Occultella kanbiaonis: one gene and its partners. The protein of the gene in region 1 interacts with the protein of each later gene in a pairwise test. Links are inferred from orthologs where the notes say so. Each region holds a gene or a part of one and is shown in the gene's direction. Other genes may lie near its edges.

Region 1 (9,379 bases):
AAGGCCGGCAGCGAGAGCCTCCAGGCACCGAACGACGTCCTGGAGTACATCGCGTCGAAGATCTCCTCCAACATCCGTGAGCTCGAGGGCGCGCTCATCCGGGTCACGGCGTTCGCGAACCTCAACCGGCAGTCCGTCGACCTCTCGCTCGCCGAGATGGTCCTCAAGGATCTCATCACCGACAACGACGGGGCCGAGATCACGCCGTCGTCGATCATGGCGCAGACGGCCACCTATTTCGGTGTGACCATCGAGGCCCTCTGCAGCGCGGACCGTTCGCGGGTGCTCGTGAACGCACGTCAGATCGCGATGTACCTGTGCCGGGAACTCACGGACCTCTCGCTGCCGAAGATCGGCCAGCTCTTCGGAGGTCGCGACCACACCACGGTGATGCACGCGAACCGCAAGATCCGTCAACAGATGGCCGAGCGTCGGTCCACCTTCAACCAGGTCACCGAGCTGACGAACCGGATCAAGCAGCAGCAACGAGGCTGACCGCACCACCGCCAGGCGGCCGGTCCGTGAATCGCTGACCGCTCGATGCGGCGTTGGCTCGACCCGAACCGTTCACCCGTTTCAACCAATTCACAGTTGTGGATGAACCTGTGGACACCCGTGGACACACGCCATGATCCCGTGGACGCAGCCCCGGCGATCGGTGGACGGGCCAGCGCAGGACTTTGTGATTACACAGGTTCCACAGGGCCCTGTGAACCGCCGTCGCACCCCCGGTCCACAACCAGGTCGACCCGCTGACCTGCACGGACGTCACTTGTCCACAGGATCCACAACTCCTATGACGATGACTACATATCTCTATGGGATCCAGGTGTGAACAACCAACATCTGCCCGAACGCTGCTCCCGTGCCCCAGCATCGAGCTCGAGGGCACCGACCTGCCCAAGCGGCTCCGCCCTCGACTAGTCTCGGCAGGGCGACCCACACGAGCACACCGATGGGCGACCAACGGCTGCGATCGTGGTTCGAGCGCTCGAACCTTGTCACTATGCTCTGAGGACCCACGAGAGTTCCGACGCCGGGCCGCGCCGAGAGCCGAGCAGCACAGCCGAGCACCACCAGATCAGGAGAGAGGCCGACATCGTGAAGTTCAGGGTTGAGCGAGATGTGCTGGCGGAAGCTGTGACCTGGACGGCACGAACGCTGCCCAGCCGTCCGTCGGTACCCGTGCTGGCTGGAGTCCTCCTCGAGGCCAACTCCGACGGCACTCTCGTGCTCTCGACCTTCGACTACGAGGTGTCCGCCCGCTCGAGCGTTGCAGCCGAGGTCGACGAGCCGGGTTCCGCCCTGGTCTCCGGACGCTTGCTCGCCGAGATCTCGCGGGCCCTGCCGAACAAGCCCGTCGAGGTCAGCGTCGACGGCTCGAAGGTCGTCGTGGTCTGCGGCGCATCCCGGTTCACCCTGCTGACGATGCCCGTCGAGGACTACCCCGCGCTCCCCGACCTCCCGGACACCACCGGCTCCATCTCCGGAGACGCATTCGCCCAGGCGATCTCCCAGGTGACCATCGCGGCCGGCCGCGACGAGACCCTGCCGCTCCTGACCGGGGTCCGTGTGGAGATCGATGGCGACAAGGTCACCCTCCTGGCCACGGACCGTTACCGGCTCGCCATGCGCGAGGTCTCCTGGACACCGGCGTCGCCGTCGGTCAGCCGGGTGGCCCTGATCCGGGCCCGGACACTCTCCGACGTCGCCAAGAACCTCAGCAACGCCGGCTCCATCGACGTCGCACTGGTGGAGAACGGCGACATCGTCGGCTTCGAGGCAGGCGGCCGCCGAACCACCTCGCTCCTGGTCGACGGTGAGTACCCGCCGGTCCGACGGCTGTTCCCGGAGCAGACCACCACGCACACCGTCACGAGCACGGCCGAGCTGGTCGAGGCCGCCAAGCGCGTCGCGCTGGTGGCCGAACGGAACACCCCGATCCGTCTCTCGTTCAGCGAGGGCCAGGTCGTCCTCGAGGCCGGCCAGGGCGACGACGCGCAGGCATCCGAGGTCCTCGAGTCCACGCTCGTGGGCGAGGACATCTCGACGGCGTTCAATCCGCAGTACCTGCTCGACGGCCTCGGCGCGCTGGACACCCCGTTCGTCCGGCTGTCGTTCACGCACTCCTCCAAGCCGGCGGTCATGACCGGCCAGGACAGCATCGACGGCGCAGACCACGCGGAGGAGTTCCGGTATCTGCTGATGCCGATTCGATTCGCGAGCTGAGCGACCGGACTCCAGACTGGTCACCATCACCGCAGGCAAGGGAGATCGCGCATGCACATCGGACTGATCGGGCTCGGTCGCATGGGCGGCAACATGCGCGACCGCATCCGCAATGCGGGTCACGAGGTGACGGGATACGACCAGAACCAGGAGATCTCCGACGTCGCAACGGTGGGGGACCTGGTCGCAGCGCTCCCGGAGGCCCAGCGGATCGTCTGGGTGATGGTCCCGGCCGGCGAGATCACCGATTCCGTCGTGACGCAGGTCGCGGCGCAGATGCATGCCGGCGACATCATCATCGACGGCGGCAACTCCAAGTTCAGTGATGACACCCGCCGCGCAGCCGAGCTCGCCGAGCGCGGCATCGGCTACGTCGACGCCGGTGTCTCCGGCGGCATCTGGGGTCGCGAGAACGGCTACGGCCTGATGGTCGGCGGCCCGGACGACACGATCGCGACGCTCATGCCGATCTTCGACGCACTCCGCCCGGAGGGCCCGGCCGAGGAGGGCTTCGTCCACGCCGGCCCGGTCGGCGCCGGCCACTACGCGAAGATGGTGCACAACGGCATCGAGTACGGCGTCATGCAGGCCTATGCCGAGGGTTACGAGATCCTGGCCGCGCGTGATGACCTGATCGACGACGTCGGCGCCATCTTCACCGCCTGGCAGCGTGGCACGGTGGTTCGCTCCTGGCTCCTGGAACTGCTGGTCAAGGCGCTCAACGAGGATCCTGACCTGGACGAGATCCGTGGATTCGTCGCGGACTCCGGCGAGGGACGCTGGACCGTGCAGGAGGCGGTGGAACGTGCGGTGCCCGCGCCCGTCATCAGCGCCGCCCTGTTCGCCCGGTTCGACTCCCGTCAGGACGACTCGCCGGCCATGAAAGCCGTCGCGGCGCTGCGCCAGCAGTTCGGTGGACACGCCACGAAGGCCGCGGCGGACGGCTGAGCACGACCACTCGATGCATGTCTCCGATCTCGCGCTGACCGACTTCCGGTCCTACACCCAGGTCGTCGTCGCCTTCGAACCAGGGATTACAGCCCTCGTCGGCCCGAACGGTCAGGGCAAGACCAATCTGGTGGAGTCACTCGGCTACCTGGCCACGTTCTCCTCGCACCGGGTGGCCTCCGATGCCGCGCTGGTGCGTCGTGGCGCCGGGCGCGCGGTGATCCAGGCGAAGGTCGTTCGCTCGGGGCGACCCGCAACGCTCGAGCTGGAGCTCGTGGCCGGGAAGGCGAACCGTGCCCGCGTCAATAGGTCCCCGCTGCCCCGCGCACGGGACCTGCTCGGCCGGCTCCGAACCGTGTTGTTCGCCCCCGAGGACCTGGCCCTGATCAAGGGTGACCCGGACGGGCGGCGCCGGTTCCTCGACGAGCTGCTGGTGCTGCTCAGCCCGAAGCTCGCGGGCGTGCGCTCCGACTACGAACGCGTGATCAAGCAGCGCAACGCCCTGCTGAAGTCGGCCGGGATGAGCCGCCGGTCGGGTTCCGGGCCCGACCTGCGCACCCTGGACGTCTGGGACGAGAAGGCTGCCACCGCGGGCGCCCAGCTCATCGCCGCGCGCGTCACGGCCGTCCGTAACCTGCGCCCGCACGTCGAGAGCGCCTACGAGCGGGTCAGTTCCGCACAGAGCGCTGCCGAGATCGGGTACCGGTCGAGCCTTGAGCAGGCCATGTCCGACGGCGAGCGGCCCGCGGATACGGGGGTGGCAGCCGAGGAGTCGCTCACCAATGCGGACCTGGTCCAGGCGCGGTTGCTGGATGCGATGTCGCGGCTGAGGTCGCGGGAGATCGAACGCGGGGTGTCGCTGGTCGGACCGCACCGTGACGACCTGGAGCTGCAGCTGGGTGGTCTTCCGGCCCGCGGCTACGCCAGCCATGGTGAGTCCTGGTCGCTCGCGCTGGCGCTGCGGCTGGCGTCCTACGAACTCCTCCGCGCCGACACCGACTTCGAGAGCGACGGCGAGCCCGTGCTGATCCTGGACGACGTCTTCGCGGAGCTGGACAACCGCCGTCGGGCTCGCCTGGCCGAGCTCGTCGCAGGCGCGGAACAGGTGCTGATCACCTCCGCCGTCGCCGAGGACGTTCCGGACGGCCTCGACGGCGCACGGTACGACGTGATGGACGGTGCGGTCACCCGTGTCCGCTGACCGGCCCGACGGCGCAGGTCCCGCCCCCGGGGGCGGCTCCCCCGAGGCGGGGGCCAGGTCGGTGCGGTCGGCCGGCTCGTCCGCGCCGACGGACCGGGATACGGCGACGGACCGCGCCACGCCGTCCGCCCCAGCGGAACCGGACGTGGACGCGGCGGCGCGGCACGCGCTCGCGCGGGCCCGGGACGCGGCTCGGTCGAAGGGACTGGCGCCCGGCGGGGTCGGCAGGGCGGGTCGGCGCGGCCCTGGGCGGGGCCCCGAGGCCGCGGCGCCCGCGCCGGGTCACGGGACGGGCCGCGATCCGCGCTCGATCGGTGCGGCCATGGACTCCTTGCGCGGGCAGCTCGGGTGGAACCAGCCCTTGTCCATCGGCGGGGTGATCGGCCGCTGGCGGGAGGTGGTCGGAGACCAGATCGCCGACCACTGCGCGCCCGAGACGTTCGACGAGGGCGCGCTGGTGGTGCGCGCGGACTCCACCGCGTGGGCGACGCAGATCCGCCTGCTGCTGCCCCAGCTGGAACGCCGGCTCGTGGAGGAGGTCGGCGAGGGTGTCGTCACCTCGATCCAGGTCCTCGGACCGGGCGGACCGTCGTGGCGCAAGGGGCCACGGTCGGTGCGCGGCCGGGGCCCGCGCGACACCTACGGCTGAGATCCGGCCACCGCGCCACCGGCTCCGACCGGCTTCGTCCACAGGTCGCGACACGCTGTGGATAACTTCTGTGGATATTCGGAGTTTGCGCGGTTTCGGAGTAGAATTGAGCGACCGTCCGGGGGCAAGTGGTTCATCTGCCTGTGGTCCTGGGCCGGCACGCAGGCACCTCACTCAACCGAGCGGTGCCGCGCGCGTGCCTCGATGACGATGAGGAGAGCCAGAACAACGTGGCTGACGACAAGACTGAGCCGGCAACCGAAGCACAGACCTCGGGCCCCACAAGCTACGACGCCAGCAACATCACGGTCCTCGAGGGACTCGAGGCAGTTCGCAAGCGTCCGGGCATGTACATCGGCTCCACCGGTGAACGAGGCCTGCACCACCTGGTCTACGAGGTCGTCGACAACTCCGTCGACGAGGCGCTTGCCGGTTACTGCGACCACATCGACGTGACCCTGCTGGCCGATGGTGGCCTTCGGGTCCGTGACAACGGCCGCGGCATCCCGGTGGACGTGGTCGCGTCCGAGGGCAAGCCGGCCGTCGAGGTGGTGCTCACGGTCCTGCACGCCGGCGGGAAGTTCGGCGGCGGCGGGTACGCCGTCTCCGGTGGCCTCCACGGCGTCGGTGTCTCCGTGGTGAACGCGCTGTCACGCCGCCTCGAGGTGGAGGTGCGGCTCCAGGGCAGCGTGTGGCGGCAGAGCTACGCCGACGGCGTCCCGATGGCCCCGCTCTCCCGCGAGGAGGACACGGACGAGACCGGCACCACGGTGACGTTCTGGCCGAATGCCGACATCTTCGAGACGACCGTCTTCGACTACGAGACGCTACGGGCCCGGTTCCAGCAGTACGCGTTCCTGAACAAGGGCCTTGGCATCTCGCTGACCGACGAGCGGGTCATCGCCGAGGACACCGACGACGAGGTCGCCGGCCCCGAGGTCGCGAGGGCGGAGCCGATCGGGGAGCACTCGCGGTCGGTCACCTACCGCTACGACGGTGGTCTGGTCGACTATGTGAAGCACCTCAACGCCGCCAAGCGCGCCGAGATGGTCCACCCGGAGATCATCGACTTCGAGTCCGAGGACACCGAGCGCAAGATCTCCCTCGAGATCGCGATGCAGTGGACCGGCGCGTACTCCGAGAGCGTGCACACCTACGCGAACACGATCAACACGTCCGAGGGCGGCACCCACGAGGAGGGCTTCCGGTCGGCGTTGACCACGCTGATCAACCGGTACGCCCGCGAGAAGAACCTGCTCAAGGAGAAGGACGAGAACCTCACCGGGGAGGACATCCGCGAAGGGCTCACCGCCGTCATCTCCATCAAGCTCGGTGAGCCGCAGTTCGAGGGCCAGACGAAGACGAAGCTCGGCAACACCGAGGCGCGCACGTTCACCCAGAAGGTTGTGTTCGACCAGCTCGGCGGCTGGCTCGAGTCGCACCCGGCGGAGGCCCGGGACGTGATCCGCAAGTCCATCCAGGCCTCCGCGGCCAGGATGGCGGCCCGCAAGGCCCGTGAGGCGACCCGCCGCAAGGGCCTGCTCGAGGGTGGTGGCATGCCCGGCAAGCTGCGCGACTGCTCCAGCCGGGACGCCTCGATCTCCGAGGTGTTCATCGTCGAGGGGGACTCGGCCGGCGGCTCGGCCGTGCAGGGTCGCAACCCCGAGACGCAGGCGATCCTGCCGATCCGCGGGAAGATCCTGAACGTCGAGAAGGCGCGGATCGACAAGGCCCTCGCGAACATGGAGGTGCAGGCGCTGATCACGGCGTTCGGCACCGGATTCGGCGAGGACTTCGACATCACGAAGCTGCGCTATCACAAGATCGTGCTGATGGCCGACGCGGACGTCGACGGCCAGCACATCGCCACGCTGCTCCTGACGCTCCTTTTCCGGTACATGCGCCCGCTCATCGAGCGTGGCCACGTGTATCTCGCGATGCCGCCGCTGTACCGGCTGAAGTGGACGAACGCGCCGCACCAGTACGTGTACTCGGACCGTGAGCGCGACGCGTTCGTGGCCGAAGGGCTGGCGAAGAACCACCGACTGCCCAAGGACGGCGGTATCCAGCGGTACAAGGGTCTCGGCGAGATGGACTACCGGGAACTGTGGGAGACCACGATGGACCCGGCCACCCGCACCCTGCGTCAAGTCACCATCGGTGAGGCGGCGGGAGCCGACGAGATCTTCTCCATCCTGATGGGCGAGGACGTCGAATCACGCCGGTCCTTCATCCAGCGCAATGCCCGCGACGTGCGCTTCCTGGACGTCTGAGTAAGGAATCGAACACGTGAGCGAACAGCCACCCATGCCCCCGACCGGCCCCAGCGACGACGACCAGCCCGTCGACGCCGTCGTCACCCACGACCGCATCGAGCAGGTCGACCTCCAGCTCGAGATGCAACGGTCCTACCTCGACTACGCCATGAGCGTGATCGTCGGCCGTGCCCTGCCGGAGGTCCGCGACGGCCTCAAGCCGGTGCACCGGCGCATCATCTACGCGATGTTCGACGGCGGGTACCGCCCCGACTCGGCATTCTCCAAGTGCTCGCGCGTGGTCGGCGACGTGATGGGCCAGTTCCACCCGCACGGCGACACCGCGATCTATGACGCGATGGTCCGCCTGGTGCAGCCGTGGTCGTTGCGCTACCCGCTCATCAACGGGCAGGGCAACTTCGGATCCCCGGGCAACGACCCGGCCGCCGCGCCGCGGTACACCGAGTGCAAGATGGCACCGCTGGCCATGGAGATGGTCCGTGACATCGAGAAGGACACGGTCGACTTCGGGGACAACTACGACGGCCGCACCCGAGAGCCGCTCGTGCTCCCGGCGCGATTCCCGAACCTGCTCGTCAACGGCTCCTCCGGGATCGCCGTCGGGATGGCCACGAACATCCCCTCGCACAACCTCCGCGAGGTCGCAGAGGGCGTGCGGTGGCTCCTTGCGAACCCGGGCGCGAGCGCCGAGGAACTCCTCGAGGCGCTGCTGGTGCGGATCAAGGGTCCCGACTTCCCGACCGGTGCCCAGATCCTGGGTCACCGGGGCATCGAGGACGCCTACCGGACCGGCCGCGGCTCCATCACGATGCGCGCGGTCGTCGAGGTCGAGGAACTCCAGGGCCGTACCTGCCTCGTGGTCTCCGAGCTGCCGTACCAGGTGAACCCGGACAACCTCGCCGCGAAGATCGCCGATCTGGTCCGCGACGGCCGGATCCAGGGCATCGCCGACATCCGTGACGAGACGTCCGGGCGGGCCGGGCAGCGCCTCGTGATCGTCCTGAAGCGGGATGCGATCGCGAAGGTCGTCCTGAACAACCTGTACAAGCACACCCAACTGCAGGACACCTTCGGCGCGAACATGCTCGCGCTCGTGGACGGGGTGCCGCGCACCCTCAGCCTCGACGCGTTCATCCGGCACTGGGTGCACCACCAGGTCGACGTGGTCGTGCGGCGGACCCAGTGGTTGCTGCGCCGGGCCGAGGACCGCATCCACATCCTGCGCGGCCTCATCAAGGCACTGGACGCGCTCGACGAGGTCATCGCGCTGATCCGCGCCTCGCGCACCGTCGAGGTGGCCCGCACCGGGCTGATGGAGATGCTGGAGATCGACGAGATCCAGGCGAACGCCATCCTCGAGATGCAGCTGCGTCGGCTCGCCGCCCTCGAGCGGCAGAAGATCCTCGACGAGTTCGCCGCGATCGAGGCGGAGATCGCCGACTACAAGGACATCATCGGCTCCGAGGAACGCCAGCGCGAGATCGTCGGCAACGAGCTCAACGAGATCGTCGACCGCTACGGCGATGAGCGACGCACGACGATCCTGCCGTTCAACGGTGAGATGTCCATGGAGGATCTGATCCCCGAAGAGGACGTCGTCGTCACGATCACCCGGGGCGGCTACGCGAAGCGCACCCGAACGGACAACTACCGCCAGCAGCACCGGGGCGGCAAGGGGGTGCGCGGGGCGCAGCTGCGTGGCGACGACATCGTGGACCACTTCGGTGTCACAACGACGCACCAGTGGTTGTTGTTCTTCACGAACTTCGGGCGGGTCTACCGCGCCAAGGCCTACGAGCTGCCCGAGGGTGGCCGGGACGCGAAGGGCCAGCACGTCGCGAACCTGTTGGCGTTCCAGCCGGACGAGCGGATCGCCCAGGTCCTGGCCATCCGCGACTACGAGCAGGCCGAGTACCTCGTGCTCGCCACGCGCAGCGGCCTGGTCAAGAAGACCCGGCTCAGCGAGTACGACTCCACCCGCACCGGTGGCGTGATCGCGATCAACCTGCGCACCGATGACGAGGGCAACCCGGACGAGGTGGTCTCCGCCCGGCTGGTCGACTCGAACGACGACCT
Region 2 (10,548 bases), 2.2 Mb from region 1 along the record:
CAGGCCCGGGCGGTGTCAGGTCTCACGCTAGTCCTCTGAGCATCCGCAGGCGTCGGACCGCCTCGGTGAGCACCTCGGTCGACTTCACGAACGTGAACCGCACGGTCGTGGCCAGCGCGAGATCGGCGTCGGAGCCGGCCCTGGTGAACGCACTCGTCGGCACTCCGACGACGCCGGCCAGGCTGGGCAGCTCACGGCACAGGTCCACGCCGGTCTCGATGCCTGTCGGCGCGAGCGAGCCGGCGAGCAGGTCGGCGGCGTCGGCGATCACGAAGTAGGTGCCCTGGGGCCGGACCACGGTGAATCCGGCGTCGGTCAGGCCCTCGGTGAGCAGGTCGCGGCGCCGTTGCAGGGACGTCGCCAGGTCGCGCACCCAGGTGGAGTCCGGGCCGCTGCCGGTCTCCAGGTCGAGCGCGGTGGCGATCGCCGGCTGGAACGGCGCCCCACTGACGTAGGTGAGGAACTGCTTGACGGCGCGGACGGCGTCGACGAGCCCCGCCGGCCCGCTCACCCAGCCGATCTTCCAGCCGGTCAGGGAGAACGTCTTGCCGGACGAGGAGATCGTCAGGGTGCGCTCGGCCATGCCGGGCAGGGTCGCGATCGGGACGTGGACGGCGCCGTCGTAGGTGAGGTGCTCGTAGACCTCGTCGGTGACCACGACGGCGTCGTACCGGGCGGCGAGGCGGGCGATCTCGGTGAGCTCGGTGCGGTTCAGCACGGCGCCGGTCGGGTTGTGCGGGGAGTTGAGCAGCACCACCCGGGTGGCCGAGGTGAACGCGGCCCGCAGGGCGGTCAGGTCCAGCCGGAAGCCGTCGGCGGGGTCGGTGCCGGGGCGCAGCGGGGCGCTCGTGTGCGTGGCGCCGGCCAGGGCGATCACCGCGGCGTAGGAGTCGTAGAACGGCTCGAGGGTGAGGACCTCGTCACCGGGACCGGCGAGCGCGAGCACCGCGGCCGCAATCGCCTCGGTGGCACCGGCGGTGACCAGGATCTCGGTGTCCGGGTCAAGGGCGATCCCGTAGTGGCGGTCCTGGTGGGCGGCGATCGCCTCACGCAGGACCCGGATCCCCGGTCCCGGCGGGTACTGGTTGTGCCCGGCCGCGATGGCTGCCGTGGCGGCTGCCTTGACGGTCTCGGGCCCGTCGGCGTCGGGGAAGCCCTGGCCGAGGTTCAGCGAGCCGGTGCTCGCGGCGAGGGCGGACATCTCCGCGAAGATGGTGGGCCGCGGTGCGCCGGTGGCGCCGAGCAGTCCCGTGGCTGCGGCCACCTCGCGCCAGCGCCCACGCGGCAGCGCGCTCAGTTCAGCCATTCGGTGACAATAGCGGCCTCACTCACAGCCCGCCCGCCAATCGTCGAGGTCGCGGTGCTTCAGGATCAGCGAGAACCCGGACAGGGCGGGATCGTCGCAGAACTCGGCGAAGTCACCGGAGCCGGTGCGGTCGGTGTACTCGATCGCGAACACCGGCCGTCCCGCGTCGAGATACCGGCTCAGGTCCGCGCACCACCCGTCCGCCGCGCAGTCCTCGGTGACGGCGAAGTCGAAGGAGTCGACGAGGTCGCCCACGAGGTCGGGTGCGTTCTTCTGCCCGACGGCGAGTCCCCGCTCGTGCGCGGCGCTCGCCCACCACAGGGCGTAGGTGACGGCGTCCGCCCGGGTCAGGTCGAAGCCGGTCTCGGTGTCGTAGGAGTCGATGTTGTCCGGGTCGACGGCGTCGAAGCCCGCCGCGGCGCACGCGTCCAGCCGTGCCTCCATCAGCGGCGCGAGCAGATCCAGGCGGCGGATGTCCAGGAAGCGCTCCCCGTCCCAGCCCGGGTACGCCGCCCCGATCACCTCGGCGGGGAACTCGTCGGCATCGTCGCGCCAGTCCTCCCAGGCGCCCGCGTTGACGTAGCAGATCGTCCGTGCCCCGGCCCCCGAGAGAGCGGCGACCTGCTCGGGCGAGGTGTCCGCGCCGTCGAGGTCGTAGACGGCCACGCCGTCGAGGAGCTCGACGCCGGCCGCCGGCTCGGCGGCCAGCACGATCTGCCAGTTCGCGCCGGCCTCGGGGGACCACCGCTGCGGCGCGCCCCCCGCGCATCCGACGCACCCCGCGGCGAGGGCGAGCACGAGGGCGACGGGTGCCACCCGCCGTCGGCCCCCGCCCGTCCCCACCACGGGATCAGGGTACGGCCGGCGCCGGGGCCGGGGACCCGCCGTCGGGCCCTGACTCGGCCCGGACCGAGACACGCCGGGCGGGACACGCCGGGCCCGGTCGGGCTCGCCGGACACCCTCCCCACAGTGTCCCCGGCTCGACCTAGAATCGCCTGCATGTCCGACGACTTCGTGCACCTCCACGTCCACACCGAGTACTCGATGTTGGACGGGGCGGCGCGGGTGGACGACCTGTTCAAGGAGGCGCAGCGCCTCGGCCAGTCGGCGGTCGCGACCACGGACCACGGGTACTTGTTCGGCGCCTACGACTTCTGGTCGAAGGCCCGCAAGTACGGCATCAAGCCGATCATCGGCGTGGAGGCGTACGTCACCCCGGGCACGTCCCGGTTCGACAAGACCCGCGTCCGCTGGGGCGACGCGAGCCAGGCGGGCGACGACGTCTCCGCGCGTGGTGCGTACACGCACATGACGCTCCTCTCGCGGACCACGCAGGGCATGCACAACCTGTTCCGGATGAGCTCGCTGGCCTCGCTCGAGGGGCAGCTCGGCAAGTGGCCCCGGATGGACCGGGACCTGCTGTCAACGTACGCCGAAGGCCTGATCGCGACCAGTGGCTGCGCGTCCGGGGAGATCCAGACCCGGCTGCGCCTGGGGCAGCGCGAGGAGGCGATCCGGGCAGCGGGGGAGTTGCAGGACATCTTCGGCAAGGAGAACTTCTACATCGAGATCATGGATCACGGTCTCGACATCGAACGCCGCACGCTCGCCGACCTGATCGAGATCGCCAAGGAGATCGGTGCGCCGCTGCTGGCCACCAACGACCTGCACTACACGAAGGAGGAGGACGCCCACGCCCATGAGGCCCTCCTGTGTGTGCAGTCCGGAGCCACGCTGGACGAGCCCACGTACGAGCAGGGCGGCAAGCGGTTCGCGTTCGGGGGCCAGGGGTACTACCTGAAGTCCGCAGCGCAGATGCGCGAGCTGTTCCGGGACTACCCGGAGGCGTGCGACAACACGCTGCTCGTGGCCGAGCAGTGCGACGTGACGTTCACCGAGCAGGTCGGCAAGTACATGCCGCACTTCCCGGTGCCCGAGGGTGAGGACGAGATCTCCACCTTCGTGAAGTCCGTGGAGGTCGGCCTGCACAAGAGGTTCGGCGAGACCGTCCCGGAGGAGGTCCGCAAGCAGGCCGAGTACGAGATCGACATCATCACCTCCAAGGGCTACGCCGGCTACTACCTGGTGGTCGCGGACTTCATCAACTGGGCCAAGGACAACGGCATCCGCGTCGGGCCGGGCCGTGGCTCCGGCGCCGGGTCGATGGCGGCGTACGCGATGAGCATCACCGAGCTCGACCCGCTGAAGAACGGGCTGATCTTCGAGCGGTTCCTCAACCCCGAGCGGATGTCCCTGCCGGACTTCGACATCGACTTCGACGAGCGTCGCCGCAGCGAGGTCATCAAGTACGTGTCCGACACCTACGGCGAGGACAAGGTCGCCTACATCGTCACGTACGGCACCATCAAGGCCAAGCAGGCCCTCAAAGACTCCTCACGGGTGCTCGGCTACCCGTTCGGGATGGGGGAGAAGCTCACCAAGGCGATGCCGCCGGCCGTGATGGGCAAGGACGTCACGCTCTCGGGCATCTACAACCCGGACGACAAGCGCTACGCGGAGGCGGACGAGTTCCGCAAGGTCGTCGAGATCGACCCGGACGCCCAGCGGGTGCTCGAGACGGCCCGCGGCCTGGAGAACCTGAAGCGGCAGTGGGGCGTGCACGCGGCGGGCGTCATCATCGCCAGCGAGCCCCTGATCGACATCATCCCGATCATGCGCCGCGAGCAGGACGGCGCCATCATCACCCAGATCGACTTCCCGGCCGGGGAGGACCTCGGCCTGGTGAAGATGGACTTCCTCGGGCTGCGCAACCTGACCATCCTCGACGACGCACTCGAGAACATCGTCGTCAACGGCAAGGAGCCGGTGGTGGTCGAGGACCTGCCGCTGGACGACCGCCCGACGTACACCCTGCTCAGCCGCGGGGACACCCTCGGCGTGTTCCAGCTCGACGGCGGCGGCATGCGGTCGCTGCTGCGGCTGATGCGGCCGGACAACTTCGAGGACATCTCCGCCGTCGGCGCCCTGTACCGGCCCGGCCCGATGGGCGCGAACTCGCACACGAACTACGCCCTGCGCAAGAACGGCCAGCAGGACATCACCCCGATCCACCCCGAGCTGGCCGAACCGCTCGAGGAGGTCCTCGGCACCACCCATGGCCTGATCGTCTATCAGGAGCAGGTGATGGCGATCGCCCAGCACCTGGCCGGGTACACGCTCGGGCAGGCCGACCTGCTCCGGCGGGCCATGGGCAAGAAGAAGCGCGAGGTGCTGGACGCCGAGTTCGACAAGTTCAGTTCCGGGATGCGCGAGGGCGGCTACTCCGCGAACGCGATCAAGACCCTGTGGGACGTGCTCGTCCCGTTCTCCGACTACGCGTTCAACAAGGCGCACTCGGCCGCGTACGGACTGGTCTCCTACTGGACCGCCTACCTCAAGGCGAACTACCCGACCGAGTACATGGCCGCCCTGCTCACCTCGACGCGGGACGACAAGGACAAGTCGGCGCTCTACCTGAACGAGTGCCGCCGGATGCGCATCACGGTGCTGCCACCGGACGTGAACGCCTCCGCGGCCACGTTCACCCCGGTCGGTACGGACATCCGGTTCGGCCTCGCCGCCGTGCGCAACGTCGGTGCGAACGTGGTTGCCGCGATCGCCGCCGCCCGCGAGGAGAAGGGGGACTTCACCTCCTTCACGGACTTCCTCGAGAAGGTGCCTGCGGTGGTCTGCAACAAGCGGACCATCGAGTCCCTGATCAAGGCCGGGGCGTTCGACTCCCTCGGCCACACCCGCCGCGCGCTGCTGATGGTGCACGAGCAGGCCGTGGACTCGGTGATCGGGGTCAAGCGCAAGGAGGCAGAGGGGCAGTTCGACCTGTTCGCCTCCCTGGGTGGCGGGGACGGCGACGGCGGAGGTTTCGCCGTGGAGGTCCCCGACCTTCCCGAGTGGGACAAGAAGCAGAAGCTCGCCTTCGAGCGGGAGATGCTCGGCCTGTACGTGTCCGACCACCCGCTCTCCGGCATCGAGCACGTGCTCACCCAGTCGGCGGACGTCTCGATCGCGACGCTCAATGCGGACGAGGCGCGCCCGGACGGGTCCACCGTGACGATCGCCGGGCTGATCACGTCCCTGCAGCGCAAGATGTCCAAGCAGGGCAACGCGTGGGCCGCGGTCACGATCGAGGACATGGAGGGCTCGGTCGAGGTCATGTTCTTCGGTGAGACGTATCTGGCCTACTCGACGATCCTCGCCGAGGACCAGGTGGTGGTGCTGCGCGGGCGGGTCCGGCGCCGGGACGAGGCCATGCAGCTGCAGGCCATGGAGGTGTCCATCCCGGACGTGTCCGTGGGTGACGACGCGCCGATGATGCTGTCCATCCCGACGAACCGGTGCACCACGCCGGTGGTGGAGCAGCTCCGCGACATCCTGTCCACGCACCCCGGGGTCACCGAGGTGCACGTGAAGCTCACCTCACCGGGCCGGGCCACCGTGCTCCGGCTCGAGGACGGGCTGCGGGTGGAGCGGACCCCGGCGCTGTACGGCGACCTGAAGGCGTTGCTCGGGCCAAGCTGCCTGGTCTAGCGGACCGGGGGCCGCCGCTCACTCGAGCCAGGTCGTCACGAACCGTTCGTTGGCGTGGATGTGGATCGCCTCGTACCCGTGCGGGCCGGTCCGGAACGTGTGCGGGGTGTCCGCAGGGGCCACCAGGATCTGGCCGGCGTGGCCCTCCACCTCGGCGTCGCCGATCCGGAACGTGGCCGAGCCACGGCGGATCAGGAACGTCTCCGCGTACGGATGCTGATGCAGGCGGGGGCCGACGCCGGCGCGGGTGGTGGACTCGAGGATCAGCGAGATCCGGGCACCGCCGGGCAGCTCCTCGTAGTTCTCGGCCCAGTCCTCGCCGTCGGCGCGGCCATCGGCCCGGTTGATCACGAGCGTGTCCATCACCTCACGCTAACGCCGGGTCGCGGCGACCACCAGGGCCGCGGTCGGCCGGGCCCGGCGAGCCACGCGCTCAGGCGGGCCTGACCACCCGGAGCCGCCGGACGCCGTCGGGCAGGTCCACCTCGACGACGTCACCGGGGTGCAGTTGCCGCCCTCGGCGGGTCTCCACGTCGCCGTTGACGTCGATCGCCTCGTCGGTGAGCAGGTCCCGGGCTCCCGCGCCGTCGTCGGCGATACCGGTGAGCTTGAGGAACTGGCCGAGGCGGATCATCTCGTCGCGGATCTCGACGTCGGTCGGCTGATCAGGGGTCGGCGTGGCCATCCGGCCAGTATCGCAGCCGCGCCGGGGTCTGAGTCCGTGCACCGCGGCACCGGGTCCGCGCGCCGCACCACGCGGGCCGGCGTCACGAGCCTTCGACGGTCACCCACGCCGCGCGCCACTGCGGTGCCTCGAACGGCTCGGCCCAGTAGGCCGTCTCCCGGGCGATCCGGCCATCGCGCAGCTCGAAGATGAACACGCTTCGGTACACGGGGCCGTCATAGTCCAGCGTTGCCTCGAGGACCACCAGGTCCCCGGCGGACAGCATCCGTCGCGGGGTGATGGTCGGCAGCCCGGGGAACGCCCCGTAGACCGCTCGGCGGTTGACCGCACCAATCACCTGTTCGCCGGACTGGGGCCAGTCCATGACGGCGTCCTCGTGGAACAGCTCGTCCATGACCTCGGTCCGCTTGTCATTGAGGCACTGGACGAGCCGCTCGATGACGGCCCGGTTCTCGATCTCACCCATGACGACCTCCTGGCCGCTCCCGCAGCTCCATCGCGTGCGGACGTGCCAATTCTAGGTCATATGGGCCTGGCTTAGCGTGTCTTCGGGCCGGCCTCGTGAACGCCCTAGACTCTTCAGGTGATGCGAACGATCGATCTGCGTGGCCGGGCACTCGGAGCGGCGGAACTGCGAGCCGTGCTGCCGCGCGCCGAGGTGGACATCGAGGTGGCGACCCAGCGGGTCGCGCCCATCCTGGCGCGGGTCCGCACCGAGGGCGCACCGGCGCTGGCCGACTACGCCGAGCAGTTCGACGGCGTCCGGCCGGCCAGCCTGCGGGTGCCGCCCGAGGCACTCACCGCCGCGCTCGAGGGCCTCGCCGCCGACGTGCGGGTGGCACTGACCGAGTCGATCCGGCGCGCCCGGCTCGGCCACGAGGCGCAGCTGCCGACCCCTCGCACCACGGAGTTCGGGCCCGGCGCCCGGGTGCACCAGCGCTGGGTGCCGGTGCAGCGCGTCGGCCTGTACGCGCCCGGCGGCCTCGCGCCGCTACCGTCCTCGGTCGTGATGAACGTGGTGGCCGCGCAGGTTGCGGGCGTGGCGTCGCTCGCCCTGGCGAGCCCGCCGCAGAAGGACCACGACGGCCTTCCGGACCCGACGATCCTGGCGGCGTGCGCGCTGCTCGGGGTCGACGAGGTCTACGCCGTTGGCGGCGCCCAGGCGATCGGGATGTTCGCCTACGGGGTGCGCTCGGACCGGCCCGAGGACTCCTGCGAGGCGGTGGACGTCGTCACCGGGCCGGGCAACATCTACGTGGCTGCGGCCAAGCGGGCCGTGCTCGGAGTGGTGGGCATCGACGCGGAGGCCGGCACCACGGAGATCGCGGTGCTCGCCGACTCCGGCGCGGATCCCCGGTTCGTCGCGGCCGACCTGATCTCCCAGGCCGAGCACGATCCCGCCGCCGCGTCCCTGCTGGTCACGGACTCGCCGGCGCTGGCCGCCGCCGTCGCGGAGGAGATCGAGACCCGCGCCGCCGCAGCCAAGCACAGCGCCCGGATCCGCACGGCCCTGAGTGGCCCCCAGTCCGGTGTGGTCCTCGTCGACGACGTCGACCACGGCATCGAGGTGGTCAACGCCTACGCCGCCGAGCACCTGGAGATCCAGACCGCCGACGCCGCCGCGGACGCCGAGCGGATCCGCAACGCGGGTGCGATCTTCGTCGGCCCGTACTCACCGGTGCCGCTCGGGGACTACATCGCGGGCTCGAACCACGTGCTGCCCACCGGCGGCACGGCCCGGTACGCGAGCGGCCTCGGTGTGCAGGTCTACCTGAAGTCGGTCCAGGTGATCGACTACGACGAGGCCGGTCTGAAGGAGGTGACGGACGACCTGATCGCCCTCGCCGCCGCCGAGGACCTGCCCGCGCACGGTGAGGCCGCCAGGGTGCGCCGGGGCGACTGAGCGGATCCGGCCGACGCCAACCGAGGGCCGGGAGCTGGAGCGCTACGCGCCGAGCGTGGTCAGCCATCGCTCGGTCTCGCGGGAACTGCGCAGGTGAACTACGACCGGCGGCGCCGGGTCCGTCGCCAGATTGTCCGCATTGCCCGTGACCTCTGCACGCGTGGCACTGGTGGCATCCGCGGCGCGGGCAGTGTCTGTGGCACTCGTGGCACTCGTGGCAGCTGTTGCTGCTGTTGCACCTGTGGCACTGGAGTGACGACCCCGCACGGTCGACGGGTCGGCCACCCAGCCCCGGATCCGCATCCGCTTGCGGGCCCAGCTCTGGAAGTGCCAGACGATGATCGAGTCGCGAGCGAAAAGTTTGCGCACCGTCTCGGTGTTGCCGTTGCACATCTCCTCACGTGTGACCAGTCGCGAGAACGTGCGCCGGATCAGGCGCTGCAGAGAGAACCAGCGGGGGTAGTCCAAAGCGACGATCAACTCCACCCGCGCCATCGGCACGTCGGCCCACGTGCCGTACGCCGTGTCCATGACCCAGCGCTCGCCGGCGCAGATCGCCTCGGCGATCTCGCGCTGCTGCCGCGGAGGCCGCTCGACCCAACCGGGCAGCCAGCCGATCTCGTCGTCCACCGAGTGCCACGGCAGACCGGTCGCCTCACCGATCCTGCGGGCCAGCGTGGTCTTGCCCGTCCCGGTGACGCCGTAGACCAGGATCCGCTCAGCACGTGCAACGTCCACCCGGACATGCTGGCACACCGGTGCCACCGGGCTCAGGGGGTGGTCAGGGCGATCCCCGATATCGCGTCGGACCGAGTCCCCGTACCGTTGGGGTCATGGACGCAATCTTCGACACCATCCGCAAGATCGGCTTCCGCCGTGGGCCAAGCAGGATCCTCGGCGGCATCGGTGGCGGGATCGCCGATCAGACCGGCGTCAGCGTGGGCCTCGTCCGGATCCTCCTGCTACTGCTCGGCCTGCTCCCCGTCCTCGGGTGGGGCGTGTACCTCATCGCCTGGGTGCTGCTGCCGTGGCAGGACGGGTCGATCCCGCTGGAGCGGTTCATCCGCCAGCTCACGAACAGCCGCAGCCAGTAGCCAGTCGCCAGCAGCGACCCTGATCCGTCTCAGCCCTGCGCCAGGACCAGCGGCAGGACCGCCCCGGCGCCGGCGCGCCGCAGCAGCATGGCGGAGTAGGCGAGGGTCCAGCCCGAGTCGGTGAAGTCGTCCACCAGGACGACGCTCCTCCCGGTCATGCCGGCGGTCGCCGCCTCGGACAGGTCCAGGTCGAGCCGCCGTGCCACGGAGGCGAGTCGCTGCGCGGAGTTCACGTCGTGGCGGCCGGGCCCACGCTCCGGCGCGGGCGCGATGCGCCCGACCAGGGGCGCCTTGAGCAGCCGGGCGACCCCCTGGGCGAGGTGCTGCACCAGCAGGGGGCGGGTGGCCGAGTCGACGAACACGACACCGTCGGCGCTCGGCGCCCAGTCGGCGACCACTCGCATCAGTGGCGCCCGCAGACCCACCGGTAGTTCGCCGTCCGGCGTGGTCGACGCGAACAACTCGCGCAACTGCACCGACCAGCCCAGGCCGTCCAGGCGCGCGATGGCACGACCGGTCTGCGCGCGCTCGTCCTCGGCCAACCGGCCGCGCAGCTCCACCCCCAGCTCCGACATCCCGCTCGGCCACTGTCGACGCGGCGTGATCTCGATGCCGGGTGCGTCCAGGCGCTCGCGGGCGGCCTCCACCACCTCCAGATCCGGTGCATCCGGCACGGTGACCCCGCCGCAGTTGTCGCACCGGCCGCAGCGCTCGCCGTCGGCCAGCTCAGGGTCGTCCAGGTCCCGGCGCAGGAACACCATTCGGCACTCGTCCGTGCGCTCGTAGGCGATCATCGCGTCCTGCTCGGCGACGCGGGCCGCCTCGACGCGCTCGTACCTGTCGGCGTCGTAGTTCCACTCCTGGCCGGTGGACGACCAGCCGCCTTGGACCCGGCGAACGGCACCATCCACGTCCAGCACCTTGAGCATCATCTCCAGACGGGTCCGGCGCAGGTCGACCTGGGTCTCCAGGGCGGCCACCGACATCGCGCCGTCGCCGAGCATGGGCAGCGCG
Region 3 (9,276 bases), 2.8 Mb from region 1 along the record:
GGCCTGATGTTCGGCTACGCCACCGACGAGACGCCCGAGCTGATGCCGCTGCCGATCGTGCTCGCGCACCGTCTCTCCGCGCGCCTGACCCAGGTCCGCAAGGAGGGCATCGTGCCGGGGTTGCGGCCCGACGGCAAGACGCAGGTCACGGTCGCCTACGACGGTGACCGCCCGGTGGCCGTCGACACGGTCGTGCTCTCCACACAGCACGAGGCCGACGTCCGCCTCGCGGACCAGCTGGAGCCGGCGATCCGCGAGCACGTGATCGACCACGTCCTCGGCGAGTACGCCGCGAAGACCGGTCTGGACGTCTCCTCCTACAAGCTCTACGTGAACCCGACCGGCACGTTCGTGGTCGGTGGCCCGATGGGCGACGCCGGCCTGACGGGCCGCAAGATCATCGTCGACAGCTACGGCGGCATGGCCCGTCACGGCGGTGGCGCCTTCAGTGGCAAGGACCCGTCGAAGGTCGACCGGTCCGCGTGCTACGCCATGCGGTGGGTCGCGAAGAACATCGTGGCCGCCGGGCTGGCGCGCCGCTGCGAGGTGCAGGTGTCCTACGCGATCGGTCGTGCCCACCCGATCGCGGTGTACGTGGAGACCTTCGGCACCGAGACCGTTCCGACGGCGAAGATCACCGACGCGATCACGTCCGTCTTCGACCTGCGTCCGCGGGCCATCATCGCGGACCTGGACCTGCTCCGGCCGATCTACGCGCTCACGTCCAACTACGGCCACTTCGGGCGCGAGCTGCCGGAGTTCACCTGGGAGCGGACCGACCGGGTCGACGCCCTCAAGGCTGCAGTCGCCTGATCGCTGCGCCGACACCCCACGCCCGGGTCCCTGTGGACCCCGGACGTGGGGTGTCCGTCGTTCATGATGGGATCAGTCCTGTGCCGGCACCGGAACAACCCAGCCTCCTCGACCCGGGGCTCGTCGCACCCGCGCCCGCTTCCACCCGGTTCGCAGCGGTGGCGCAGGTGCTCGTCGACATGCCGCTGCCGCACCTGGACCACACCTTCGACTACGGCATCCCGGACGCCCTCGACGCCGCCGCGCAGCCGGGCGTGCGGGTCAAGGTGCGGTTCGCCGGCACCGACCGGGACGGGTACCTGATCGGACGGACGTCCGGGACGACGCACCCCGGCACCCTCGCGCCGCTGCGCAAGGTGGTCTCGCCGCTGCCCGTGCTCACCCCGGCCGTCCACGAGCTGGCTCGCGCGGTGGCCAGGCGCTACGCCGGGACCAGCACCGACGTGCTCCGCCTGGCCGTTCCACCGCGGCACGCCACCGCGGAGAAGGCCGTGCTCGCGCAGCCGGAGGCCGTTCCCGAGCAGCCGGCGTCCGCACCCGAGGCGGGCTCCGCCGTCGGGCAGGCACCTCTGCCCGACCCGACCAGCGCCGACGTCGTCCTCGACGCCGACCGACTCGCGCACTGGGCCGACTACCCGGGCGGTGCCGCCTTCCTGCGCCGGATCGGCGCCGGCGACTCACCGCGGGCCGCCTGGTGCGCGCTGCCCGGACGGGTCGAGCTCGGCGGCACCGAACACCCGCACTGGGCCGTTGCCGTGGCCGTGGCGGTCCTCGCGACCCGTGCCGGCCGGCGCGACGCCATCGTGAGCGTCCCCGACGCCCGGGACGTCGCGACCCTGGGGGCCGCGCTGGACGCCCTGGAGATCGAGCACGTGGTGCTCACCGCCGAGCAGGGCGCCTCGGCCCGCTACCGGCGGTTCGTGCGCGCCCTCACCGGGCGCACCCATGTGGTGGTCGGGACCAGGTCCGCCGCGTTCGCGCCGTTGCCGAACCTCGGTCTCGTGGTCTGCTGGGACGACGGGGACGACCTGCTCGCCGAGCCGCGCGCGCCGTACCCGCACACCCGCGAGGTCCTGGTCCAGCGGGCGGACCTGGCGGGCGCCGCGGCGCTCATCGGCGGATTCGCCCGCACCCCCGAGGCCCAGCTGCTCGTCGCCGACGGGTGGGCCCGTTCACTGCAGGCGGACCGCGCCATGGTGCGCGCCCGTGCGCCCCGGGTGATCGCCCCCGGCGAGGCGGACCTGGCCCGGGAGGGCGAAGGTGGCCGGGCCCGGATCCCGGCGCCGGCGATCGCACTGGCGCGCCGGGCCCTCGCGCGGGGGCCGGTCCTGGTGCAGGTGCCCCGGGCCGGGTACCTGCCGGTGGTGGCGTGCGCCCGGTGCCGCACCCCCGCCCGCTGCAGCCACTGCCACGGCCCGCTCCGGCTCGATCGCGCCGACGCGCCGCCGCAGTGCCGCTGGTGCGGCCGGCACGCCACCGCGTGGGCCTGCGGTGAGTGCGGCGCCACGGCGGTGCGCGCGATGCGGACCGGCGCCGGCCGCACCGCCGAGGAGCTCGGCCGCGCGTTCCCCGGGGTGCCGGTGACGGTCTCCGGGCGCGACGGCGGCGTGCTGGACCGGGTGCCCGCCGCACCCCGGCTCGTGGTCGCCACGCCCGGCGCGGAACCATCGGCGGACGGCGGGTACACCGGCGCCCTGCTCCTGGACGCCGCCCTGATCACGAACCGGCCCGAGCTCTCGGCCGGGGTGGAGGCGCTGCGCCGCTGGCTGCGTGCCGCGGCCCTGGTCCGGTCCTCCGGTGACGGGGGAGAGGTGATGATCCTCGGCCAGGGTGCCCCGGTGCCCGTGCAGGCCCTGGTGCGCTGGGACCCCGTCGGGCACGCCGGGCGCGAGCTCAGCGAGCGGCAGGAGCTCTCGTTCCCGCCGCTGGTGCGGCTCGCCACCCTCACCGGCGGTTCGGGCGCGCTCGCTTCGATGATGCGGCACCTGCGTCTGCCGGCCGAGGCGGAGGTCCTCGGCCCGGTGCCGGTCGAGGACGCCGGCGGCCCGGAACAGGCCGCGGAGGAGGAGATGCTGCGTACCCTGGTGCGCATCGACCGCCGCGCCGGGGACGAGCTGAGCGTCGCACTGGCCCAGGCGCAGGCGATCCGCAGTGCCCGCAAGGAACCCGGCGTCGTTCGGGTCCGCATCGACCCCGACCACTTGTGGTGAGTTCCATCACACCGCCCAGGCCAGGAGGCCCCCGCGTGACCAAGATCGACCGGACCATCACCACCGTCGTGTTCGACCTCGGCAACGTCCTGATCCGCTGGGACCCGGTGGCGGTCTTCGAGGGCCGGCTCAGCGAGGGCGAGGTCGCCGAGTTCATGGCAGCCGTCGACTTCCCGACCCTGAACCGGTCCCTGGACGCAGGCCGCACCTGGGCGCAGGCCCGGCCCGAGGTCGCGGACCGGGCGCCGGACCACGTCCACCACATGGATGCCTACCTGCGTGACTTCGAGCGCTCCCTGGTCGGCGAGGTCCCGGGCACGGCGCAGATCGCACGGGACCTGATGGCCGCCGGGGTGCGGGTGCTCGGCCTGACGAACTGGTCCGCCGAGACGTTCGAGCACGCCCCGAGGGCCGCGCCGGTGCTGACCGAGTTCGAGGACATCCTGGTCTCCGGCGCCGTCGGCCTGGCGAAGCCGGACCACGCGATCTTCGAACTGCTGATCCGCACCACCGGGCTCGTGCCCGAGGAGACGGTATTCATCGACGACTCACCGGCCAACGTGGCCGCGGCCGCGGACCTGGGCTTCCAGGCGCTGCTGTTCACGGACGCGCAGGCGTTCCGCGCGGACCTGGTCGCGCTCGGGCTGGGCATCCCGGACTCCTAGACTGCCCCGTATGCGTTTGCTGTTCGCGGGCACCCCCGCCGTCGCCCTGCCCACCCTGGCGGCCCTGCTGGACTCCAGCCACGACGTGGTGGGCGTGCTCACCCGGCCGCCGGCACCGGTCGGCCGCAAGCGCGTGATCACCCGGAGTCCCGTGCACGCCCTCGCGGACGAGCGCGGCGTCCCGGTCATCACCTCCTCGCGGCCGCACGAGGCGGAGACGCTGGCGGCCCTGACCGCGCTGGACATCGACTGTGCACCCGTCGTCGCCTACGGTGCGCTGCTGCGCGACCCCGCGTTGTCGCTGCCCCGGCACGGGTGGCTGAACCTGCACTTCTCCCTGCTGCCCGCCTGGCGCGGCGCCGCCCCGGTGCAGCACGCGATCATGGCCGGCGACGACATGACCGGTGCGAGCACGTTCCGTATCGAGGCCGGGCTGGACACCGGACCCGTCTACGGCACCCTCACCGAGCCGATCCGGCGACGGGACACGGCTGCGGACCTGCTCGGCCGGCTGGCCGAGGCCGGGCCCGCGCTGATGCTGGCCACGCTGGACGCCATCGAGGCCGGCACCGCCCGGCCGGTGCCCCAGGCCACCGACGGGATCAGCCTCGCGCCCCGCCTGAACAGCGCGGACGCGCGCGTCGACTGGTCGCTGCCGGCGCTTGCCATCGACCGGCGGATCCGCGGCTGCACGCCCGCCCCCGGTGCCTGGACCACCCGCGACGGCGATCGGTACAAGCTCGGCCCGGTGCTGCCGGTGGTCGAGGACGCCGGCCTTGCCCCGGGGCAGCTCGCGGACGTCGACGGCGCCGTGCTGGTCGGGACCGGCTCGGAGGCGGTCCGGCTCGACGCGATCGCCCCGCCGGGTCGCGGCTGGATGGCCGCCTCGGACTGGCTGCGCGGCGCACGGCTGCCCGCGGACGCCTCCTTCGACCGGGTGGAGGTCGGCTCCGATGTCTGAGGGCGGCGGGAACCAGGGCGGTGGCCGTGACCCCGGCGGGGACCGGGACAGTGGCCACGGCTCGGGCGGCGGGCAGCGGGGCGGCCGTGGATCGGGCCGGCCGGCTCAGGGCCGGGGCTCGCGCGACCGCGGCCGGCGCCCCGACTCACAGCGCACCTCCTCCCGCCCCTCCGAGCGCAACCGCGGCACAGACCCCGCACGCCGCGCCGCATACGACGTGCTGCGGTCGGTCGCGGCCACCGACGCCTACGCCAACCTGGTGCTGCCCCCGGTCCTGACCGAGCGGCAGATCCGCGGCCGGGACGCGGCGTTCGCGACCGAGCTCACCTACGGCACGCTCCGGATGCAGGGCCGTTACGACGCGATCATCGCCCATGCCTCCCGCCGCGACGCCACGAGCCTCGACGCCGAGGTCCTCGACGTGCTGCGGCTCGGCGCCCACCAGGTCCTCGGCATGCGGGTGCCCGGTCACGCGGCCGTCTCCGAGACCGTCGGTCTGGCCCGGTCCACCTGCGGCACCGGACCCTCCCAACTCGTCAACGCCGTCCTCCGGCGCATCACCGAACGCCCCCTCGCCGAGTGGCTGGACCTGATCGGCGCCGATGCGAAGGACGAGACCGCCCGCCTGGCCGCGGTCCACTCGCACCCGGCCTGGGTGGTCCGGGCCATGCGCTCGGCACTCGCGCAGACCGGTCCCGGTGACGGCGACCTCGAGGCACTGCTGGAGGCCGACAACGCCTCCCCGGCGGTGAATCTGGTGGTGCGTCCCGGTCTGGCCGCGCCCGAGGACGTGCCCGACGCGGACCCCGGCCGGTGGGCCTCGACCGCTCTCGTGCTTCGCGGCGGTGACCCCGGCGCGTTCGAAGCCGTGCGTTCGGGGCGCATCGGCGTCCAGGACGAGGGGAGCCAGCTCGTCGCCCTCGCGGCCGCGGCCGTGCCCGTGGAGGGTCCGGACCGCACCTGGCTGGACCTGTGCGCGGGCCCGGGTGGGAAGGCCGCGCTGTCCGCCGCCCTGCTGGCCCAGCGGGCGCCGGACGGGCTGTTCGTCGCCAACGAGGTCGCCGAGCACCGGGCCAGGCTCGTCGAACAGTCCATGACCGCCGTGCGCGGCCTGCTGCCCGGCATCGAGGTCCGCACCGGCGATGGGCGGGAGATCGGCGGCACCGAGCCCGGACGCTACGACCGGGTCCTCGTCGACGTGCCGTGCACCGGCCTCGGGGCGCTGCGGCGGCGACCCGAGTCGCGATGGCGCCGCTCGCCGTCGGACCTGTCGGCCCTCGGCCAGCTCCAACGAGAACTGCTCACATCCGCCCTGGCCGCCACCCGCGCCGGTGGGGTCGTCGCGTACGTCACCTGCTCGCCGCACCTGGCCGAGACCAGGTTCGTCGTCGAGGACGTGCTCAAGCGCACCGACGGCGCGACGCTCCTGGACGCCGTCGAGGTGCTCGCCGGCGTGAGCGCCGAACCGCTCGGCGACCTGGACGGCCCGTACGTGCAGCTCTGGCCGCACCGGCACGGCACGGACGCGATGTTCCTGGCACTGATCCGGGCCTGACCTCGCGCAGCACTACGCTCGCCCGTATGGGCATCCTCATCTCTCCCAGCGTGCTGAACTCCGACCTGTCCGACCTGGCCGGTGAGGTCGGGCGGATCTCCGCCGCCGACTTCGTGCACCTGGACGTCATGGACAACCACTTCGTGCCGAACCTCACCTTCGGGCTTCCGGTGGTGGAGCGGCTCCTCGCCCGCATCGAGCTGCCCGCCGACGTGCACCTGATGATCGAGGACCCGGACACCTGGGCCCCCGCGTTCGCCGAGGCCGGCGCACGGTCGGTCACCTTCCATGTGGAGGCGTCCAGCGCACCGGTCCGGCTCGCGCGCGAGCTGCGCAAGCGCGGCGCCCGGGCGGCGATCGCGCTGAAGCCCGGCACCGGCATCGAGCCCTATCTGGACCTGCTGCCCGAGTTCGACATGGTGCTCGTCATGACGGTGGAACCCGGGTTCGGGGGTCAGTCCTTCATCGAGGGCACCCTGCCGAAGATCCGGCGCACCCGGGACGCCATCACCGGGCTCGGCGCCGACATCTGGGTGCAGGTCGACGGTGGCGTGTCCCGGACCACGATCGGCGCCGCCGCGCAGGCCGGCGCGAACATGTTCGTGGCGGGCTCCGCCGTCTACTCGGCCGACGACCCGAACGCCGAGATCGCCGCCCTGCGCGAGCTCGCCGAGGCGGCGTACCAGGGCTGACGCCGAACCCGGCGTCGCTGCCTGCCCGCAACCCCGGCACAGGGCGTCTCGCGATCCGGGCGTGACCGTCCTCATACGCGTGGGGCTGCCCGAGTGTGTCAGAATCGGATCAGCAAGAACGTGCTCCGGGGTCGGTGAAAGTCCGAGCCGGCGGTGATAGTCCGCGACCCGGCCACTGCTCGTCGGTGGTCGGTTGACCTGGTGGAACTCCAGGACCGACGGTTAAAGTCCGGATGGGAGGATGCACGCGGCGTCGGGTCGATCCCGGCGCCGACGGACGGACGCGCGGTGCGCCGTCCTTCCCCGGGGTACGCCTGGGGAAGGAGAACGGCAGGTGGCCCGCGAGGAACTCGTCGCACCCGTCGCATTCGGCGCGCTCGGACTGCTCGCGTGGCAGGGACTGGCAACAGTGCTGCCGGACCGGGTCCTCCCGACACCCACCGCGGTGGCCTCCCGCTTCGTCCTCGAACTGCGTGAGGGCGGCCTGCTCGGCTTCGCCGGGCACACCCTGACCGAGGCCGTGCTCGGCAGCCTGCTCGGGCTGGCCGTAGCCGTTCCGCTGGGCTACCTCGTCGCCCGGTCCCGCCTCGTGGCCTCCGCGATCGGGCCCTACCTCGCCGCCTCCCAGGCGATCCCCGCCGTCGCCCTCGCCCCGCTGCTGGTGGTCTGGTTCGGCTACGGCCTGCTGCCCACCGCACTGCTGTGCGCCCTGCTGGTCTTCTTCCCGATCTTCGTGAACACCACCCTCGGCCTGAGCACCCTCGACCCGGACGTGATCGGCGCCGCGAAGGTCGACGGCGCCGGGCGCTGGCGCCTGCTCGTCCACATCGAGGGCCCCCTCGCGTTGCCCGCCCTGCTCGCCGGCATCCGGAACGGCTTCGTGCTGTCCGTCACCGGGGCCGTGGTGGGGGAGTTCGTGATGGGCGGCCAGGGCCTCGGCCTGTTGCTGTCCGTCTACCGGGACCGCTCCGACATCGAGGGCATGTTCGCCGTGCTCGTCGCGCTCGTCGCCCTCGCGATCGGCGTCTTCTACCTCATCCGCTCCTTCGAAAGGCGCATCCAATGGCTCTGACCGCGCACCCCGTCCGCATCCTCGCGGCGCTCACCGGCGCCGCGGCCCTCACCCTCGCGCTCGGTGCCTGCGGCGCCGACGAGCCCGACGGCGGGGCTACTGCTCTGCCCGAGCTCACCATCGGCCTGACGTACGTGCCGAACGTCCAGTTCGCCCCGTTCTACGTCGCGGCGCAGCAGGGCTATTTCGAGGAGGCCGGGGTGGACGTGACCCTGCGGCACCACGGCGAGTCGGAGGACCTGTTCGGCGCCCTGGCCGGTGGCACCGAGGACGTCGTCGTCGCCGGGGGCGACGAGATGCTGCAGGCCCGTTCCCAGGGCACCCCGGTGGTCAGCATCGCAACCCTCTACCAGACCTACCCGGTCACGCTCATCGTCCCCGAGGACTCCGAGATCACCTCCGCGGCCGACCTCGCCGGGCACAGCATCGGGGTCCCGGGCCCGTTCGGCGAGACCTACTTCGGCCTGCTCGCCATGCTCGACGCCGCCGGCCTGACCACCGACGACGTCACCATCGAGCACGTCGGGTTCACCCAGCAGAGCGCCCTGGCCGAGGGGCACGTCGACGCCGTCATGGGTTACGCCAACAACGACATCCCGCAGTTCCGGGCCACCGGCCTGGCGGTCCGCGGCGTCCCGATCGGGACCGACATCCCGCTCGTCGGCATCGGCCTGGGCACCACGGACGACGTGCTCGCCGCCGAACCAGACGCACTCGCAGCGGTGATCACCGCCGTCGGGCGTGCGGTCGCCGACATCGCTGCGGACCCGCAGGTCGCCGTCGACGCCGCCGCCGAGGAGGTCCCGGGCACCGTGACCGCCGAGCAGGAGGCCATCACCCTGGCCACCGCAGAGGAGACCATCCCGCTCTACGGCGACCTCGAGGGCCCGTGGGGGACCCAGGACGACGCGACCTGGGAGCAGATGGCGGAGTTCATGACGCGGACCGGGCTGATCACCGAGCCCGTCTCAGCATCGGAGGCGTACACCAACGACCTGATCGGTGCCGAGTAGGCTCGGGGCGTGAAGACCTTCGACGACCTGTACGCCGAACTGCGGGAGAAGTCCATCAGCCGACCCGAGGGTTCGGGCACGGTGGCGCAGCTGGACGCGGGCGTGCATGCCATCGGCAAGAAGATCGTCGAGGAGGCCGCCGAGGTGTGGATGGCCGCGGAGTACCAGACCGACGCCGAGACGGCCGAGGAGATCTCCCAGCTGCTCTACCACCTGCAGGTGCTCATGGTCGCGAAGGGCCTCACCCCGCAGGACGTGTACCGCCACCTCTGAGCGGCGGCACCGCACGCCTGGA

What was found.
Region 2: the proteins of dnaN (region 1) and dnaE interact in binary tests that used the Escherichia coli proteins (3 or more experiments, as listed by UniProt). The link is inferred for Occultella kanbiaonis from one-to-one orthologs.
Region 3: the proteins of dnaN (region 1) and rpe interact in binary tests that used the Escherichia coli proteins (3 or more experiments, as listed by UniProt). The link is inferred for Occultella kanbiaonis from one-to-one orthologs.

The regions. Positions count from the first base shown.
Region 1 is NZ_CP046175.1:1,049-10,427, forward strand. The notes cover bases 189-3,165. They hold dnaN (DNA polymerase III subunit beta), read left to right. Parts: upstream 189-1,101; coding sequence 1,102-2,229; downstream 2,230-3,165. Other genes in these bases: dnaA (chromosomal replication initiator protein DnaA), read left to right, coding at 189-495. In the rest of the region: more of dnaA, read left to right, coding at 1-188; DNA replication/repair protein RecF, read left to right, coding at 3,191-4,378; GKS42_RS00025 (DciA family protein), read left to right, coding at 4,368-5,027; gyrB (DNA topoisomerase (ATP-hydrolyzing) subunit B), read left to right, coding at 5,258-7,300; gyrA (DNA gyrase subunit A), read left to right, coding at 7,335-9,379. UniProt on the Escherichia coli protein: Confers DNA tethering and processivity to DNA polymerases and other proteins. Acts as a clamp, forming a ring around DNA (a reaction catalyzed by the clamp-loading complex) which diffuses in an ATP-independent manner freely and bidirectionally along dsDNA.
Region 2 is NZ_CP046175.1:2,160,130-2,170,677, forward strand. Bases 1,907-6,052 are described here. They hold dnaE (DNA polymerase III subunit alpha), read left to right. Parts: upstream 1,907-2,306; coding sequence 2,307-5,852; downstream 5,853-6,052. Other genes in these bases: GKS42_RS09950 (endo alpha-1,4 polygalactosaminidase), read right to left, coding at 1,907-2,152; GKS42_RS09960 (cupin domain-containing protein), read right to left, coding at 5,871-6,052. Also shown: GKS42_RS09945 (aminotransferase class I/II-fold pyridoxal phosphate-dependent enzyme), read right to left, coding at 23-1,306; more of GKS42_RS09950, read right to left, coding at 1,325-1,906; more of GKS42_RS09960, read right to left, coding at 6,053-6,215; GKS42_RS09965 (RNA-binding S4 domain-containing protein), read right to left, coding at 6,286-6,537; GKS42_RS09970 (nuclear transport factor 2 family protein), read right to left, coding at 6,620-7,003; hisD (histidinol dehydrogenase), read left to right, coding at 7,121-8,440; GKS42_RS09980 (P-loop NTPase family protein), read right to left, coding at 8,483-9,178; GKS42_RS09985 (PspC domain-containing protein), read left to right, coding at 9,274-9,534; GKS42_RS09990 (RecQ family ATP-dependent DNA helicase), read right to left, coding at 9,564-10,548. UniProt on the Escherichia coli protein: DNA polymerase III is a complex, multichain enzyme responsible for most of the replicative synthesis in bacteria. This DNA polymerase also exhibits 3' to 5' exonuclease activity. The alpha chain is the DNA polymerase catalytic subunit.
Region 3 is NZ_CP046175.1:2,832,698-2,841,973, reverse strand. What follows is about bases 5,190-8,063. They hold rpe (ribulose-phosphate 3-epimerase), read left to right. Parts: upstream 5,190-6,230; coding sequence 6,231-6,896; downstream 6,897-8,063. Other genes in these bases: GKS42_RS13100 (ABC transporter substrate-binding protein), read left to right, coding at 7,959-8,063; GKS42_RS13105 (ABC transporter permease), read left to right, coding at 7,231-7,968; GKS42_RS13115 (RsmB/NOP family class I SAM-dependent RNA methyltransferase), read left to right, coding at 5,190-6,204. Outside these bases: metK (methionine adenosyltransferase), read left to right, coding at 1-813; GKS42_RS13130 (primosomal protein N'), read left to right, coding at 894-3,023; GKS42_RS13125 (HAD family hydrolase), read left to right, coding at 3,059-3,688; fmt (methionyl-tRNA formyltransferase), read left to right, coding at 3,699-4,649; more of GKS42_RS13115, read left to right, coding at 4,642-5,189; more of GKS42_RS13100, read left to right, coding at 8,064-8,981; GKS42_RS13095 (phosphoribosyl-ATP diphosphatase), read left to right, coding at 8,991-9,254. UniProt on the Escherichia coli protein: Catalyzes the reversible epimerization of D-ribulose 5-phosphate to D-xylulose 5-phosphate.